Regions from separate parts of the Bradyrhizobium sp. USDA 4472 genome, predicted to be linked through region 2. Evidence: riboswitches for the same ligand, from Rfam matches in the RefSeq annotation. Region 2 holds a riboswitch; the other holds the start of a gene.
The links. Region 2 has a riboswitch for glycine ahead of ACVWZ4_RS05470 (D-amino acid dehydrogenase). Riboswitches for the same ligand answer to the same signal wherever they lie in the genome.
Positions count from the first base shown of each region.

Region 1: linked by a shared signal. The riboswitch ahead of gcvT (glycine cleavage system aminomethyltransferase GcvT) and the one ahead of ACVWZ4_RS05470 (D-amino acid dehydrogenase) in region 2 are both predicted to bind glycine.

Region 1 is NZ_JBSSAM010000001.1:5,320,389-5,329,301, forward strand. Features, by position in the region: gene gcvP (aminomethyl-transferring glycine dehydrogenase) at 1-2,682, opposite strand, end outside; gene gcvH (glycine cleavage system protein GcvH) at 2,842-3,210, opposite strand; gene gcvT (glycine cleavage system aminomethyltransferase GcvT) at 3,221-4,369, opposite strand; glycine riboswitch at 4,515-4,603, opposite strand; gene alaS (alanine--tRNA ligase) at 4,829-7,507, shown strand; gene ACVWZ4_RS24755 (DUF3455 domain-containing protein) at 7,527-8,027, opposite strand; gene ACVWZ4_RS24760 (NADP-dependent isocitrate dehydrogenase) at 8,126-8,913, opposite strand, start outside.
Region 2 is NZ_JBSSAM010000001.1:1,202,387-1,211,299, forward strand. Features, by position in the region: gene ACVWZ4_RS05445 (aminotransferase class IV) at 1-554, shown strand, start outside; gene ACVWZ4_RS05450 (glycine C-acetyltransferase) at 568-1,779, shown strand; gene ACVWZ4_RS05455 (M20 aminoacylase family protein) at 2,034-3,203, opposite strand; gene ACVWZ4_RS05460 (M24 family metallopeptidase) at 3,596-4,819, opposite strand; gene ACVWZ4_RS05465 (D-aminoacyl-tRNA deacylase) at 4,905-5,843, opposite strand; glycine riboswitch at 6,597-6,696, shown strand; glycine riboswitch at 6,700-6,787, shown strand; gene ACVWZ4_RS05470 (D-amino acid dehydrogenase) at 6,851-8,098, shown strand; gene ACVWZ4_RS05475 (Lrp/AsnC family transcriptional regulator) at 8,819-8,913, shown strand, end outside.

The sequences.
Region 1 (8,913 bases), 4.1 Mb from region 2:
CACGGTGTGCGGGGCGTGGCGCAGCGGCGATGCCTCGATCTTGAAGCGACCGGCCTCGACCTCGGCAATCTCCTTCCGGATCGCGATCATGGCATCGCAAAATCGATCCAGCTCGGCCTTGGATTCCGACTCCGTCGGTTCGATCATCAGCGTGCCCGGCACCGGGAAGCTCATGGTCGGCGCATGGAAGCCGTAATCGATCAGGCGCTTTGCGATGTCGTCGACGGTGACGCCTGACGTTGCCTTCAGAGGACGAGGATCGATGATGCACTCATGCGCGACGCGGCCCCTCGTGTTCCTGTAGAGCACCGGGAAGTGCGCATCGAGGCGCGCCGCGATGTAGTTGGCATTGAGGATCGCGATCTCGGTCGCGCGCTTCAGACCTTCGCCGCCCATCATCAGGATGTAGATGTAGGAGATGGTGAGGATCGAAGCCGAGCCGAACGGCGCGGCCGAGACCGGGCCGACTGGAGCATCCGCCTTCGTCGCGGGGTGACCGGGGAGGAACGGCGCAAGATGCGCCTTCACGCCGATCGGGCCCATGCCGGGGCCGCCGCCGCCATGCGGAATGCAGAAGGTCTTGTGCAGATTGAGATGGCTGACATCGGCGCCGTAATCGCCGGGCCTGCTAAGGCCGACCTGCGCATTCAGGTTGGCGCCGTCGAGATACACCTGGCCGCCATGGCCGTGGACGATGTCGCAGATCTCCTTGATATGCTCCTCGAACACGCCATGGGTCGAGGGATAAGTGATCATCACCGCGGCGAGATCGTTCGAATGCTTCTCGGCCTTCGCACGGAGATCGTTGACATCGACGTCGCCGTTCTTCTCGCAAGACACAACCACCACGTCCATGCCGACCATCGCGGCCGAGGCCGGGTTAGTGCCGTGAGCGGAGGAGGGGATCAGGCAGATCTTGCGGTGACTCTCTCCGCGCGCGGCATGATAACCCCGGATAGCCAGAAGTCCGGCATATTCGCCTTGCGCGCCCGAGTTCGGCTGCAGTGAGATGGCGTCATAGCCGGTGATGTCGCAGAGCCATTTTTCAAGCTGCGCGAACAGCGCGTGATAGCCGTTGGCCTGCTCGCGCGGGGCGAACGGGTGCAGGCTGCCGAATTCCGGCCAGGTCAGCGGCATCATTTCAGTCGTCGCGTTCAGCTTCATCGTGCAGGAGCCGAGCGGAATCATCGCGCGGTCGAGCGCGAGGTCGCGATCGCTGAGCTTGCGCATATAGCGCAGCATCTCGGTTTCCGAGCGATGCGCGTGGAACACCGGATGGGTGAGGAAAGAGGTCGTACGCTTCAGCGTGTCCGGCAGCGCCTCGTGCGTCGTGGCATCGATCTCCGCGTAGGACAATTGGCCGCCGAAGGCACGCCAGACCGCTTCCACGGTCGCAGCCGTGGTGGTCTCGTCGAGCGCGATGCGCAAGCCGGTCTCACCGACGCCGAGATTGATCTTCTCGGCCGCCGCGCGCGCGATGATCACGGCGCGCCCTGTGCCGGCATCGACGCTGAGCGTGTCGAAGAAGCTCTCGGACTGCGGTGCGAAGCCGAGCTTGCGCAGGCCGCTCGCGAGCACGGCGGTGCGGCGATGCACGTTGCGTGCGATCTGCGCGAGCCCCTCGGGACCGTGATAGACCGCGTACATTGCGGCGATCACGGCGAGCAGCACCTGCGCGGTGCAGATGTTGGAGGTCGCCTTCTCGCGGCGGATGTGCTGCTCGCGGGTCTGCAGAGCCAGGCGATAGGCAGGCATCCCGCGTGAATCGACGGAAAGGCCGACGATGCGGCCGGGCAGCGAGCGCTTCAGCGCATCGCGCACCGCCATATAGGCCGCGTGCGGGCCGCCATAACCCATCGGCACGCCAAAACGCTGCGCCGAACCGATGGCAATGTCGGCGCCGAGTTCGCCGGGCGAGGCGAGCAGCGTCAGGGCCAGGAGATCGGCGGCAACGATCGCAAGCGCGCCCTTCGCTTTCAGCGCTGCGACCGCAGGCCTGAGGTCGCGCACCGCGCCCGAACTTCCCGGATATTGCAGCAGCGCGCCGAGCACGTCTGCCTTGTCGAGATCGGTGAGCGGATCGCCGACCACCAGATTCCAGCCGAACGGTTCGGCGCGCGTGCGCATCACGGCCAGGGTCTGCGGATGCACGTCCTTGTCGACGAAGAAGGCCTTTGCTTCGACCTTCGAGTGCCGCTCCGCCAGTGCCATGGCTTCGGCCGCGGCGGTTGCCTCATCGAGCAGCGAGGCGTTGGCGACATCGAGCCCGGTGAGGTCGCAGATCATGGTCTGGAAGTTGAACAGCGCTTCGAGCCGGCCCTGGCTGATTTCGGGCTGGTAGGGCGTGTAGGCCGTGTACCAGGCCGGGTTCTCCAGAATGTTGCGCTGGATCACCGCGGGCAGGATCGTTCCTGAATAGCCCTGGCCGATCAGCGAGGTGAAGACCTGGTTCTGACGAGCGAGCTCAGCCATATGCGCGATCGCCTCCGTCTCGCCGAGGGGCTTGCCGAGATCGAGCGGAGTGGCCTGCCGGATCGAGGCCGGCAGCGTTTCCGCCATCAGCGCCTCGACGCTTTTCGTGCCGACAGTCTCGAGCATTGCGGTGACATCGCGCGCCGACGGGCCGATGTGGCGGCGAACGAAAGGGGTGGTCTCGCCGTTGGATTTGCGCTGCGCGGTCATCATGGGTCCTCGCTTCAGGAGTTGTTGTCATGCCCCGCGAAGGCGGGGCATCCAGTAAGCGCAGGCGCTTCGGCCAGAGCCGATGGGCCGCGGCGTACTGGATCGTCCGCCTTCGCGGACGATGACAGTGAGTATGTTGAGACGGTTCGACTCATATCCTCACGCCGTGTGGGCCTTGTAGGCGGCTTCATCCATGAGCCCGCCAAGCTCGCTCTTGTCGGCGATTTTAATCTTGAAGAACCAGGCCGCGGCTTGCGCGTCCGAGTTCACCAGCGCGGGCTCGGCGGCGAGCGCCTCGTTGGTCTCGAGCACCTCGCCGGAGATGGGCGCGTAAACGTCGGAGGCGGCTTTCACCGATTCCACCACGGCGGCGGCTTCGGCCTTCTTCAGGGTGCGGCCGACCTTGGGCAATTCGACGAACACGACGTCGCCGAGCTGGGACTGCGCGTAATCGGTGATCCCGACGGTTGCGACATCGCCGTCGATCGCGAGCCATTCATGGTCGGAAGTGTACAGCGTCGTGGTCATTGTCTTGTCCTCAGCGTTTGTAGGTGTTTTTCACGAAGGGCATGGCGGCGACGATGAGCGGCAGACGCTGCCCACGCACTTCCGCAAAGAGTTTCGTGTCGAGCGCGCTCAAAGCGGTGGGCGCGTAGCCCATCGCCACGGGCGCATTCAGGCTCGGGCCGAAGCCGCCCGAGGTGACCCTTCCAATGGCCTGGCCGCCTTCGTTCCCGGCAAACAGCAGCGCGCCTTCGCGCACCGGTGCGCGGCCTTCGGCACGCAGGCCGACACGGCGGCGGGATGCGCCGTGATTGAAATGCGCGAGAATCTTTTCAGCGCCGGGAAATCCGCCGGCGCGGGCGCCACCGGTGCGGCGGCTTTTCTGCACCGACCATTCCAGCGCGGCTTCGACCGGCGTGGTTTCGGTGTCGATATCGTGGCCGTAGAGGCAGAGCCCGGCTTCCAGCCGCAGGCTGTCGCGGGCACCCAAGCCGATCGGCATCACGTCGGGGTTTTCGAGCAGCGTCTTGGCGAGACGTTCGGCGTCGGCCGCGGGCACCGAAATCTCGAACCCGTCCTCGCCGGTATAGCCCGAGCGCGAGACGAAACAGCCGAGGCCGGCTACCTCATGCGGGCCGGCATCCATGAACTTCATGGTGGGCGCTGCTGCACATAATTTCGCCAGCGCTGACTCGGCTTTCGGGCCTTGCAACGCGATCAGCGCGCGGTCGGCAAGCGAATCGATGATGCAGGTCCCCGACAGGTTCGCGCGCAGATGCGCCTCGTCCTCGGCCTTGCAGGCAGCATTGACCACCAGGAACAGGTGATCGCCGAAATTCGCGACCATCAGATCGTCGAGAATGCCGCCGTCGTCATTGGTGAACTGGGCGTAGCGCTGCCGTCCCGGCGCGATCGCCACGATGTCCTGCGGCACCAGCCGCTCCAGCGCGCGAGCGGCGTCCTCGATCCTGCCGGATTTCGGCCGAAGCGCGATCTGGCCCATATGGGAGACGTCGAACAGGCCGGCGGACGAGCGGGTCTGAAGGTGCTCCTTCAGCACGCCGGCCGGGTACTGCACGGGCATGTCGTAGCCCGCGAACGGCACCATCTTGCCGCCGAGCGACACGTGCAGGTCGTAAAGGGGTGTACGTTTCAGGGAGTTCTTGTCGTCCGACGCAAGCATCACGGGGGCCCTCGGCGGTTCCCCGGGGACGATTCCCCTGGGACACCGGTCGAAGCCCCATCTGTCGCTGTGCCTGAGAGTATTATCCCGTCGGCGGACGCTATCCAGGTCTTAAGCCCGCCAGCGCCTCTTTCCAGATGTCGTCAAAGCCACGCGGTCCTTTTGCCTGAGAGTTTCCGGGGCGGTTGCTCCTTCGGCGCCGGCAGTGAAGCCGGTCTCTCCCGACGTGGCCGTACGATACAAATGGGTACAGACCACAGGCCGGCCAAGCCTGTCAACGCGCGCTTTGCGGCTTTCCAAAGGGGATTACGCGCCTGCGGCAACCCACTGATCTCTTTGCACAGTTTCTGGACAGGGAAGCTGGCCTTGTCTAAAAGCGCTTTGGCCCGCAGATATCCGCCCAAATCGCCAGGTTTGGATCAGGGATAAGCGGGTCCAAGCACACCCGATTGGATGAACATGAGCGGCGTCAACGAGATCAGGTCGACCTTTCTGAACTTCTTTGCCGAGAACGGGCACGAGATCGTGTCGTCCTCGCCATTGGTGCCGCGCAACGATCCGACGTTGATGTTCACCAATGCCGGCATGGTGCAGTTCAAGAACGTCTTCACCGGCGTCGAGAAGCGGCCCTATCAGCGCGCCACCACGTCGCAGAAATGCGTGCGCGCCGGGGGCAAGCACAACGACCTCGACAATGTCGGCTACACCGCGCGCCATCTCACCTTCTTCGAGATGCTCGGCAATTTCTCCTTCGGCGACTATTTCAAGGAGCGCGCGATCGAGCTGGCCTGGAAGCTGATCACGAAGGATTTCGGGCTCGACAAGGACAAGCTGCTCGTCACCGTCTACCACACCGACGACGAGGCGCACGGGCTCTGGAAGAAGATCGCCGGCTTTTCCGACGACCGCATCATCCGCATCCCGACCTCGGACAATTTCTGGGCGATGGGCGACACCGGCCCCTGCGGTCCGTGCTCGGAGATCTTCATCGACCGCGGCGACCACATCTGGGGCGGCCCTCCGGGTTCGCCTGAGGAGGACGGCGACCGCTTCCTCGAATTCTGGAATCTCGTGTTCATGCAATACGAACAGGTGACGAAGGAGGAGCGCGTGGATCTGCCGCGTCCCTCGATCGACACCGGTATGGGCCTTGAGCGTATGGCCTGCATCATGCAGGGCGTCGACAGCGTGTTCGAGACCGATCTGTTCCGTCATTTGATCGATGCGGCCGCGTCCGCGCTCGGCAGCGGGCCGAACGAGCAGACCGTCGCCTCGTTCCGCGTCATCGCCGACCATCTGCGCTCGTCGGCCTTCCTGGTCGCGGATGGCGTGCTGCCCTCGAACGAGGGCCGCGGCTATGTGCTGCGCCGGATCATGCGCCGCGCCATGCGCCATGCGCAGCTGCTGGGCGCCAAGGAGCCGCTGATGCATCGGCTGGTCTGGGCGCTGGTCCGCGAGATGGGCCAGGCCTATCCTGATCTGATGCGCGCGGAAAACCTGATCGAGGAAACGCTGCGGCTGGAAGAGACCCGCTTCCGCAAGACGCTGTCGCGGGGCCTTGCCATCCTCGACGAGAAGAGCGCGTCGTTGAAGAAGGGCGACATGTTCGACGGTGACGTCGCCTTCACGCTGTACGACACCTACGGCTTCCCGCTGGACCTGACGCAGGACGCGCTGAAGTCGCGCGGCATTGGCGTCGACCAGTCTGCGTTCACCGACGCGATGGAGCGGCAGAAGGCCAAGGCGCGCGAGTCCTGGAAGGGATCGGGCGAGGCGGCGAGCGAGGCGATCTGGTTTCCGCTGCGCGAGAAGCTCGGGGCGACGGAATTTTTGGGCTACGAGACCGAGAGCGCTGAAGGCGTGGTCTCGGCGCTGGTCAGGGACGGCAAGGAAGTCGCCCACCTCAAGGCCGGCGACACCGGCGCGATCGTGCTCAACCAGACGCCGTTCTATGCGGAGTCGGGCGGCCAGGTCGGCGACACCGGCGTGCTGACGGGCGAGAGCGGGATCAAATTCCGCGTCACCGACACGCAGAAGAAGCTCGGCGATTTCTTCGTGCATGTCGGCACGGTCGAGAGCGGCGAGCTGAAGGTCGGCACCGCGCTGCAGCTCGAGGTCGATCATTCCAGGCGCTCGTCGATCCGCGCGCATCACTCGGCGACGCATCTCATCCATGAGGCGCTGCGCCAGGTGCTCGGCGATCACATCGCCCAGCGCGGCTCGATGGTGGCGCCGGACCGGCTGCGTTTCGACTTCGTGCATCCGAAGCCGATCACGGCGGAGGAGCTTGCTCGCGTCGAGGACATCGCCAACGACGTGGTGCTGGAGAATGACGAGGTCACGACCCGCGTGATGGGCGTCGACGAGGCTCGCGAGGCCGGCGCGCGCGCGCTGTTCGGCGAGAAGTACGGCGACGAGGTTCGCGTCGTCTCGATGGGCAAGACCGCGCGCGAGCGCGGCGCCAATGCGCTCGGCTGGTCGGTCGAGCTCTGCGGCGGCACGCATGTGCGGCGCACCGGCGATATCGGCCTGATCACGCTGACCGGCGAGAGCGCGGTGGCGTCAGGCGTGCGCCGCATCGAGGCGCTGACCGGCAACTACGCCCGCAAGCATGCCAATGAGACCATGGCGCTGGCGAAGACCGCAGCAAGCGAGCTGCGCACCTCGGTCGACGACATTCCGGCGCGCATCACCGCGCTGATGGAGGAACGCAAGAAGCTCGAGCGCGAGCTGTCCGACGCCCGCAAGAAGCTCGCGATGGGGGGCGGCGCAGCAAGCGGCGGCGGCGGGGCTTCCGGCGTGCGCGAGGTCGGCGGCGTCAAGCTGATGGCGCGCGCGGTCGAGGGCATCGAGATGAAGGATCTCAAGAGCCTCGCCGACGAGGCCAAGAAGCAGATCGGCTCCGGCGTGGTCGCCATCGTGGGCGTCACCGAGGACGGCAAGGCCGGTGTCGTGGTCGGCGTCACCGTCGACCTCACCGCGCGCTTCAACGCCGTGAATTTGGTGCGCGTCGCCTCCGAAGCGCTCGGCGGCAAGGGCGGCGGCGGCCGGCCCGACATGGCCCAGGCCGGTGGCCCCGACGGCGCCAAGGCGACCGAGGCGCTGGCGGCGATCGAAAAAGCGATGGCGGGCGCTTAGGCGTCTGCGTCGCGTTGCTCTAGCCCTGCTTCAGGAACACATATTCGGCCGAGTAGGGCGCGCTTTTGAACTCGCCGGCCTTGTCGCAAGCGCCGTCGAGCTTGCCGCCATGGGTGTTGATGCGCTGAACCGTGGTGACCGGCGTCAGCACGCCACTACCGCGATGGGCGGTGACCTCCAGCTTCAGCCAGGGGATATCGGCCGGCGTGGCGCCCGGCGCGCTGCCTGCGACCTTGCCGGCGACGGCGCTGCCGTCGGCGTGCTGCCAGTTCGGCCCGGCATAGTGGCGGCCGATCGTCTTGCCCTCGGCGAGCAGCGTCGCGATCGGCTCGCGGAACGCCCAGGCGAGCTTGCCGTCGGCGCCGGCCTTGCACTCATAAATCTGCGCGCCCTCGGCGTGGACGCTGAGCACGACGTTCTGGCCCGGTGCGGCGATGGCGTCGGGAAGCGTCCCGGCCGCCCCCGCTGGCGCAGTCACGGCCGCGAGAAGCAGGCAGGGGACGGCAAGCTTGGTGGACATGGTCGGATCTCCGCAAAGGGGGGCTCAAAAAATACGGGCCGCGCTGAAAGACGCGGCCCGTGATGATGTCTAGCCCAGGCGGGTGAAATCCGGACGGCTTACGCCGCCAGCGCCTTCACAAGGTTGTCAGCGACCTTGTCGAGGAAGCCGGTGGTCGAGAGCCAGCGCTGATCGGCGCCGACCAGCAGTGCGAGGTCCTTGGTCATGTAGCCTTGCTCGACGGTGTCGACGCAGACCTTCTCCAGCGTGGTCGCGAACTTCGCGAGCTCGGGATTGTTGTCGAGCTTGGCGCGGTGCGACAGGCCGCGGGTCCAGGCGAAGATCGACGCGATCGAGTTGGTCGAGGTCTCCTTGCCCTTCTGGTGCTCGCGGTAGTGACGGGTCACCGTGCCGTGGGCAGCTTCCGCTTCGACGGTCTTGCCGTCAGGGGTGAGCAGCACCGAGGTCATCAGGCCGAGCGAGCCGTAGCCCTGCGCGACGGTGTCGGACTGCACGTCGCCGTCGTAGTTCTTGCAGGCCCAGACATAGCCGCCGGACCATTTCAGCGCCGAGGCGACCATGTCGTCGATCAGCCGGTGTTCGTAGGTCAGGCCCTTGGCGTCGAACTCCTTCTTGAACTCCTTGTCGAAGATCTCCTGGAAGATGTCCTTGAAGCGGCCGTCATAGACCTTCAGAATCGTGTTCTTGGTCGACAGGTAGACCGGATAGCCGCGCAAGAGGCCGTAGTTGAAGGAGGCGCGGGCGAAGTCGATGATGGAGTCGTCGAGATTGTACATCTCCATGGCGACGCCGGCGCCGGGAGCCTTGAACACTTCCTTCTCGATCACGGTGCCGTCCTCGCCGACGAACTTCAGCGAGAGGGTGCCCTTGCCCGGGAACTTGATGT
Region 2 (8,913 bases):
GTTTCATCGCGTTTGCTGTGCCTTATGGCTCCGTTGCCAACAAGCAGCAATTGGAAAGAGGCTTGCACGTCGCGATCAGCGAGACCGTCCGCATCCCGCCAAGTTCAGTCGATCCCACGATCAAGAACTACCATTGGCTTGATCTCGTGCAGGGTCTTTTCGACGCCTACGACAAGGGCGCCGAAACGGCGCTGATCTTAGATGCGAACGGGCATATTGCGGAAGGACCAGGCTTCAATGTGTTCCTGGTAAACGATGGATCGTTGAGGACACCCGCTTTTGGCGTACTGCCCGGTATCACGCGTCGAACGGTCCTCGATCTTTGCACGGAAATTGGGCTCCGCGCCACCGCTTGCGAAATCAGCCGTGACGCTATCAAAGAGGCTGATGAGGTGTTCATTACCTCCACAGCCGGCGGTATCATGCCCGTGACCCGCATCGACGACACTAAGATTTCCAAGGGGCAGGTCGGATCTATCACCCGCCGGCTTATGGATCTCTATTGGCAAAAGCACGCGGATCCCGCATGGTCGACTGCTATCATTTATCCTTGATCGGAAATGAACCATGCGCTCGCTCTTTGGTCAGCGACTACGCGACAATCTCGATGAGCTATCATCGCGAAACCTCCTGAAAGTCGAGCGAGAGATCGCCTCGCCTCAGTCGACGCATATACACCTGCGCGCACTTGGCGAGCGCCAGCTCCTGAACATGTGCGCGAACAACTATCTTGGTCTAGCCAGTCACCCAGCACTGGTGTGCGCCGCGCATGCGGGTCTCGAACGGCATGGCTTTGGAATGTCGTCCGTGCGGTTCATTTGTGGAACGCACTCGGTTCATCGAGCGCTTGAATGCAGGATTTCCAGCTATCTTCGCACTGAAGACACGATCCTATTCGGTTCGTGCTTCGATGCGAACACCGGTCTGTTTGAGGCCATACTCGACACTGACGATGCGGTAATCAGCGATAGCCTGAATCATGCAAGCATCATAGATGGAATTCGGCTCTGCAAAGCGAAGCGACTTCGCTATGCCAACAATGATATGAATGAACTAGAGCACGCTCTACGCGAGGCAAGTCACTGCCGAACAGTGCTCGTTGTGACCGATGGCGTATTTTCCATGGATGGCGCTGCCGCGAATCTTCCAGGCATCTGCGAGCTAGCAAAACGCTACGGCGCCCTGGTCATGGTCGACGACTCTCATGCTGTGGGGTTTATCGGCCCAGAAGGGCGTGGAACGCCAGCGCTGTACGGGCTCGAAGATCAGATTGACATTCTTACCGGCACGCTCGGCAAAGCGCTTGGCGGAGCATCTGGAGGGTACGTCTCGGGCCGTAGCGAGATCATTTCTTGGTTGCGACAGCGTGCGCGCCCATACCTCTTTTCAAACTCACTGATGCCTGCAATCTGCGAGGGTTCATTGGCCGCAATCGACTTGGCAGAAAGCGCAGACGATCTCAGGCAAAATCTCTCTGCTCGCACTGGTCAGCTACGACAAGGGTTGATCGGTCTGGGATTTCAAGTTTTGGGCAACGAGCACCCAATTGTGCCCGTGATGACCGGGGACGCGGCAGTGGCGGTCCAGATTGCTGAGTTCTTGCGTACGCATGGCATTCTCGTCGTTCCGTTCTCGTATCCTGTTGTCCCGGAAGGCGCTGCGCGGATCCGCATGCAGGTAAGTGCCGCCCACAGTGCGGGCGACATCGAAAGAGTAATTGCAGTATTCCGATCGGCAAGGTCGGACCTTAATAAGCCAACTATCACACACGAGCTCTAAGCTCTCCAACATCAGGCAACCCCAAGAAATCAATTCACGTCGGGGGACGCAAACCGCCTCTCCGGCATGGCCCAAATACATCGAAGCAGGGCCGTAAAGTCAGCTACGGGTAAAATCGAGCGAGCCACGTGATTGCACTCTGTAATTAAAGCGCAGTTGGTTCACTAATCTAAGCTAGCCGCATTTTATCTGCTGTAGTTTTGCCGCTCGCCGAGCCTTTGGTTGACGAGATCAATCGAGACAGACCGGGTGATTCAGATAGACAGCAATGTCTCGACCAAATTCACCCAATAGCCTATGCCATAAGGTAACGCTTCATCGTTGAAATCATATGCCGGGTTGTGCACACCGGCAGTCGGCCCGTTTCCGATGAATATCATTGCGCCCGGCCGGGCCTCCAGCATGTAGGCAAAGTCCTCGGCCCCCATACCTGGTTTGATATTCTCGTGCACAGAAGCGGCTCCGACCAGGCTGCGTGCCGCCCTGATCGCCAGATTAGTCTCTTCGGTGTGGTTGAAGGTCACCGGGACTGATCGACGGTATTTAAACTCGATATCCGCTCCGAATCCGCGCGCGATACCCTGGGCTGCCGCCATGATCTGGCGTTCGGCAAAGTCTCGCAGCTCCGGAACATGAGTTCTAACAGTGCCGGCCATTTCGACTTCATCGGCAATGACGTTGTAGGCGTTGGCGGCGTTCAACTTAGTCACTGAAATGACAAGCGAGTTGATCGGATTCGTGGTGCGCGACACCAGAGTTTGCGCGCCGACGATGATCTGTGCAGCAATTACGACTGGATCGATGGTCTCATGCGGCTTGGCCGCATGGCCGCCCCGCCCCTTCACGACAATGTCGAAATCGTCTTGTGAGGCCATGATCGGTCCATCGCAAATGCTGAACTTGCCGATCTCGGTGCCCGGCGCGTTGTGCATCCCAAAGACTTTCGAGATGCTGAAACGGTCCATGATTCCTTCCCGGACCATTTTCAGGCCGCCGGAGGGAAGCTCCACTTCTTCTGCCGGCTGAAAAATCAAGGCGACGCAGCCTTTGAAATTGCGTGTCTTGGCGAGATATTTCGCAGCGCCCAGCAACATGGCCGTATGACCATCATGCCCGCAAGCGTGCATTTTACCGGGCACTTTCGAGGACCACGGCTTGTTTGAGGCCTCGAGGATGGGCAGCGCATCCATGTCGGCCCTCAGCCCGATGGTGGGACCATCTCCACCCTTCCCTTGAATCAATGCAACGATGCCGGTTTCAGCTATTCCCGTTTCGATGTGATTGATACCGAACGAGGCGAGCTTCTCGGCGACAAACCGCGCCGTATTGTGTACCTGAAAGTCGAGCTCGGGATTTTCGTGGAGATATCGGCGCCAAGCGGTTACCTCATCCTGCAAATCACGAAACTGATCAACACTATGCATGCCAGACCTTAAAATCCGAATCCATTAAAGGATACAGCACCGCCTGAGCGTGCGGCGGGCTCTCGGTGCGCACGCGTGAAGCGGCCCCACGCACTTTTTGCTGCTGTCGCTCGCATTCTGACCTTTTCGCAATGGAGTAAGCCATAAGCAAAATGTAGAGACGTCATGGCAGGAGCGCCGCAACTATTTGGCGCAGACCGTGTCGGCTTCTGCACTCTACTCGTGAACTCCAATTTGCCACAGTCTCTTAGGCCGGCTCGCTGATATCGCACACTTTCGTGCGGCCATTGAGACGCACGCTTAAAACGCCAATGAGACATCATGGCCGCTTCAGGCTTACGGCGAGAGCTCGGCATGCCCTTCCTTTCTGCTACGTTCCGTCTTCTTATTTGTTATATGGCCACCACTGGCATTTTTCGCGAAGCACGAGAAGTGAGCAACTGCGAGCCAGTTTCGGTCACGACGACCACCTCTTCATGCAGCATCAGCTTAGGTGATCCGTCGAAATATGAGGGATATGAGGTGCTCGGTTCAATGTTAATGATCATGCCTGGCTTTAGTATTGTCTTGTCATCCGGTTGGACAGACGGTAGCTCTGGCATCCATAAGCCCATGGAGTGTCCCATTCGGCCGATGTTGGTAGCTTTACCGCGATTGTTTGAGCCATTTAGTACGGCCGACATTGCGCCCCAGACATCACAGATCGGAATGCCAGGTCTAGCGGCGGCAATTCCCGCTTCAGTGGCATCCCAAACGACCTGATAAGCATCCTGGGTGTGCGGATCAGGTGCACCGAAAGCAAAGTGTCGATCGAAATCGCTCCAATAAAAGTCGAACAGGCAGCCGGCATCAATAAACAGCACGTCTCCGTCCGACAGAATTTTGTCGGTCGGAACACCGTAAGGACGCGTATATCCCCCGCGCCCAGAAACACCCACTATTTTGCTTGTCTTCTCGACACCGCGACTGAAACATTCGAATTCGAACTGGCGACAGGCCTCGCGTTCCGTCATACCCAGACGCAGTTTAGATGCTAAATTTTCGAATGCTTCCGAAACAAGCCTACATACAGTTCGAATTCTGCCAATCTCTAGCGGAGACTTGATCATTCGCAGTGGCGTGAAAATCGGATCCGATGCGTCGACGAACCTTCGAGGCTTGATCGCATCCGCAACACGCAAGAAATCACCTGCGGGGAAGCCAAGCCTACTCTCCGCACCAAGCTCTACGCCGATTCTGGCGTCCTCTGGCAGTAACTCGCGCAACGCTTCGGCAAGTGCGGACACACCCTCATTTTTCGGATTTGGACTCGGCCAGCTTCGGCAGTTTTTTACCCACGTCGTGTCTCTATAAAACTGGTCCATTCCCTCCGGAACGACGGCAACGGGGTCACCCGACGAACGAATGAGAAGAAATCGTGGCCGGGTCGTCTGGTACGGGGTCGTGCTAGGCTCGCCAGTGAAATATCGCAAATTGTGTTCGGACGTCGCCAAAAGCGCGTCAATGGCATGCTCTTTCATCAGACGCCGCGCGCGCTCGACGCGGTCCTCGTATTCGATCCGGGGAAACGGATCATACTGAATGGTCCTTATCGAACCAATCCCCATACCGTTCATCGCTCTTCTCCAGAGAAACACGTCAATCGCAGGACGACCGACAATTTAGATGCCGATCCGACAGCAGATGGCCACCTTCGCGCGCTCATTCGACAATATCCTTCGGGAAAGCCGCGCGTAATTTTTTATGCGAAAGCATGGGAACACCGAGCTCTTCCGCGAGCAGGCGAGCAACACCTTTGTAAGGCGCTTTCAGCTTATCGTGGTACACGATGCTTTGGATCCCGCCGACAATCGAGTGCACGCAAGCTCGCAGGTCGATCAAACGACTTTCCTGGTCATAGCCATCCGACACGAGCCAATGGTTTGGTAGCACGTGACTAGCCGCGATCGGGAGGCGATCGCGCGACTGCAATACCGCGTTCGTGAAGCTTGGCTCGAAGTGAACACCTCCGATGCAGAGCACGGAGTGCACCGGTTCCTCAATACGATCGAAAATTCCCAGTAGCGATCGCGCCAGCACTCGAGCTGCAATAGGATTTCCCCAATCTTCGGGTGAGCTTCCGATCTCGACATCGACAGCCGAAGGTCGCAGGTCAGCGAGACGGGTACCAGCATCACCAGCCTTGACGCCGGACCAATGAGTCGCTTCCAGGTAAGTGCGATAAGAGTCAAGACCGGAAGTGAGCCGCTCGGCTTCGATCGCTAGAAGAAGCCCCCGGGTAATCCGGGGATCGACCGCGCTGAAGGTCCCGGTGCCCAGATCGCCCGTCGTTTGAACCGAGAAGATCGCGTTTGGCGCATTAGCGCCCTCGTGCCAGTTCACGATGCCAATAACGTTGGCATCACCGAAGCGATCATTAAACATTGGCGCGTAGCGCGCATAGTCGTTACTTACGACCTCGTTCGTGGCCACGATCGAAATCCTGGCGTCATGCAAGCCAGCAACTTCGAGCACCGAGTGCCCATCGAGTTCGAAACTCGTTGTAACAGGAGCGCATGCGGTTTTGAGAGCGTCGAGAACGTGCCCAGCGACCGGGTCCTTTTCTTGATTGACGCAGAAGACAAAGACGGCGTGCCTCATCGAGGTCCTCCGCCGAGTTCAAAGCAGATCGAGAGCGTGAGAGGTCTATCTTCAACTTGGCGCGGTCGTCTTTTCGGACTTCTCGGAAACCACCATGCTCTTTGAACCAAAATCCGAGCTTGCACGGCGAGAGCGGGCGCGCGGGAGGCGATCAACTGGGACAGAGCCACAACGGCGCTGCTCGCGCTCTGAGTCCCCTTGTCCGCTGGCCTGCCTGGTGAAGCAGCGACCTGGACTCGCGCGGATTGATAGTGGCGGCAGCGGATCGCCGGACCAGCAGCGAACTTAACCTGCCCGCGCGACGAACACGGGCGAATCTTGCCGTCATGGGCCAGAGACGTCGACGCAAGCGGTTTGAAGAGCCGCTCATCGAGCAGGGCAACCGCGTCAGGCGTGCAAGCCTCCATTTTGGCTCGACTTCGAAAGAGATGCATGCCAGCGACAGCTTTCTAGGTTCATACACCCACCGCATACTTATTAGAGCGTCGCCGCGCCAACATTGTGCGTTCTTTAGATGATCTCGCAGAATTTCTGCGCTAGCCGGGGATAGCTCGCCGGAAACCACTGGGCATCGAGCAATGCAATGATCAAAAGCGAGATCAGCATAGTACTCGGCAAGAAACCACCTGCTAATCTGGGTGGGGGAGCTAGGGCAAAACATCAAGCCGTCGCTTACGCCGCCGATTTTTTGGTCCGACGACTCATCGCGGCTTGACAGGTCGTGAGTACGTCTGAGAGTGTTATCATGTCTGATGATGGTGTGCGGGAGAGCGCGATAAGCCTGCAAAGGCCTATCACCGCCGACGGAGCAACCCCCCAAGGAAACTCTCAGGCCCAGGACCGCACACCGAGGACGATCTGGAGAGAGGTGCCAGTCAGCACCCACCGAAGGGGACCGCGATCCACGTGGATTGCGGATAAAGCTCTCAGGTGCACGGACAGATTTGGGGACGGAGGGAGGGCGAAAGCCATTTCACCGTTCGTTCAACCCTGTCCTGGAGCACACGATGAGCACGGTCGTCATTATTGGATCCGGTATCACCGGAGTTACAACTGCCTATGCCCTGGCCCGCCGCGGCTATTCGGTTACAGTCTTGGATCGCCAGCGCTATCCGGCGATGGACACTTCGTTTGCGAACGGGGGCCAATTATCGGCAAGCAATGCCGAGGTCTGGAATAACGTCGCAACGATCGTAAGAGGCTTGAGGTGGATGCTGCGCAAAGACGCACCATTGTTGCTGAACCCAAGGCCCAGTTTTCACAAATATACTTGGCTGGCAGAGTTCGTAAGCCAGATTCGAAACTATCGCCAAAATACGATCGAAACGACGAAGCTAGCGATAGCCGCTCGCGAGCATCTTTTTGAGCTAGCCGATCGGGAGAGCATCGATTTCGACTTGGAGCGGCGAGGAATTTTGCACGTTTATTCGAGCAAGCTCGAGTTCGATGCGGCCTCTCGCGTGAATCAGTTGCTGCTCAAGGGCGGATTGGATCGCCGTCCCGTGACGCCCTCTGAAATGCTTGCAATAGAGCCAGCTCTGCGCGATCAGTATTATGGCGGCTTCTTTACCCCGTCTGACTCAACCGGCGACATTCACAAGTTTACGCGCGGCCTCGCTGCGGCTTGCGAGCGAGGGGGCGTACGCTTCGTCTTTGATGCGGAGATCTGCGGCATGCGGTCCGACCGAGACGGTGTGGTCGTACACTGGAAACCAGGTTCGTCGAAGGAAGAACTCAATGCCGAACGCGTAGTGGTTTGCGCAGGGGTCGGCAGCCGCCGCATTGCTTCAATGCTGGGGGACAACATCAACATTTATCCCGTGAAGGGGTACTCGATCACGGTAGAGCTGGGAGACGAGACGAGCCAAAAGGCCGCGCCTCGTGTCAGCCTGCTGGACGAGGCCACCAAGATCGTGACCAGCCGGTTAGGAGAAGATCGCTTCCGGGTCGCGGGGACCGCCGAGTTTAATGGCGAAAACCGCGATATCCGCTGGGATCGAATTAAGCCCCTGATAGGATGGGTAGAGCGATCGTTTCCGGATGTGTCCACCGCGCAGGTGGTGCCATGGGCGGGCTTGCGTCCTATGACACCTAGCATGATGCCGAGGGTTGGCCGAGGCAAACGCCCGAATGTTTTCTACAATACTGGCCATGGCCATCTCGGCTGGACATTATCCGCTGTTACAGCTGAAATGATCGCTGATGTCATTATGACAGACCGCAGCAACACTCGGCTGAGCGCATCGCTGCCCTGATCCTGTTCAGTGGATCCTAGTCCATACTCCCGCCGATATCGGGGCGGGAGCACGTCGGTTGTGACAGAGCCGAAGCGAATTTGCAGTCGCCTTCGAAAGGTGATGCGCCCCTCAGTGCCGGGCAACTCGGTTCCCGCAATTTATTGTCTAGGTAAGCCCTGTGACCACTTGGCACGTTGCTTCCGAAAGCCTTCCTATGACGCAGTTGTTGCGACCGCTCCCGAATTGACGCCGACCAGATGGGGCCGCATGAAAGACGTCGTTTCTTAGCAGGGCGCACGCAGTACACACCGCGAAGTGCCGTGGCATTTAAGGACGGGACGCAGCTTTGTGCGGAGCGAATTCAGGGTACCAAAGCCGTTCCGCGCAGCTCACCCGAGCGTAAAACCAACCCGATCCAACGACACCTCCTCCCGAGACGCCGAGATGCATCGATGCATCCCCAAGCTCAAGTCCTCGTCGAAGCCCCAACTGCTGCGGAGCGACACCAACTGCTGTGCGCTCAGCTGACGCTCTTCTTAGAGAAGTTTGCATTACGGGACGAAGGCCCTTTCGAAGGGCATTTTGCAAGCCCTGCAGCATATTTCTTGTAATTGCCGTTAGATCGACGATACTGATGTCACAAAGAGTGTTTTTCGACGACATTTGACGGATCTGAGATTTTTTTCTGCGGAAACACACGATCTCTTGCAGAATTTCCTCTTTAGCCTGGAGCCTGTTATGAGGTACGACCGAATCGACGCTCACATCCTGGAGATCGTGCAAAAAAATAACCGTCTCACATCCGAGACGATTGGCGAACTGGCCGGGCTTTC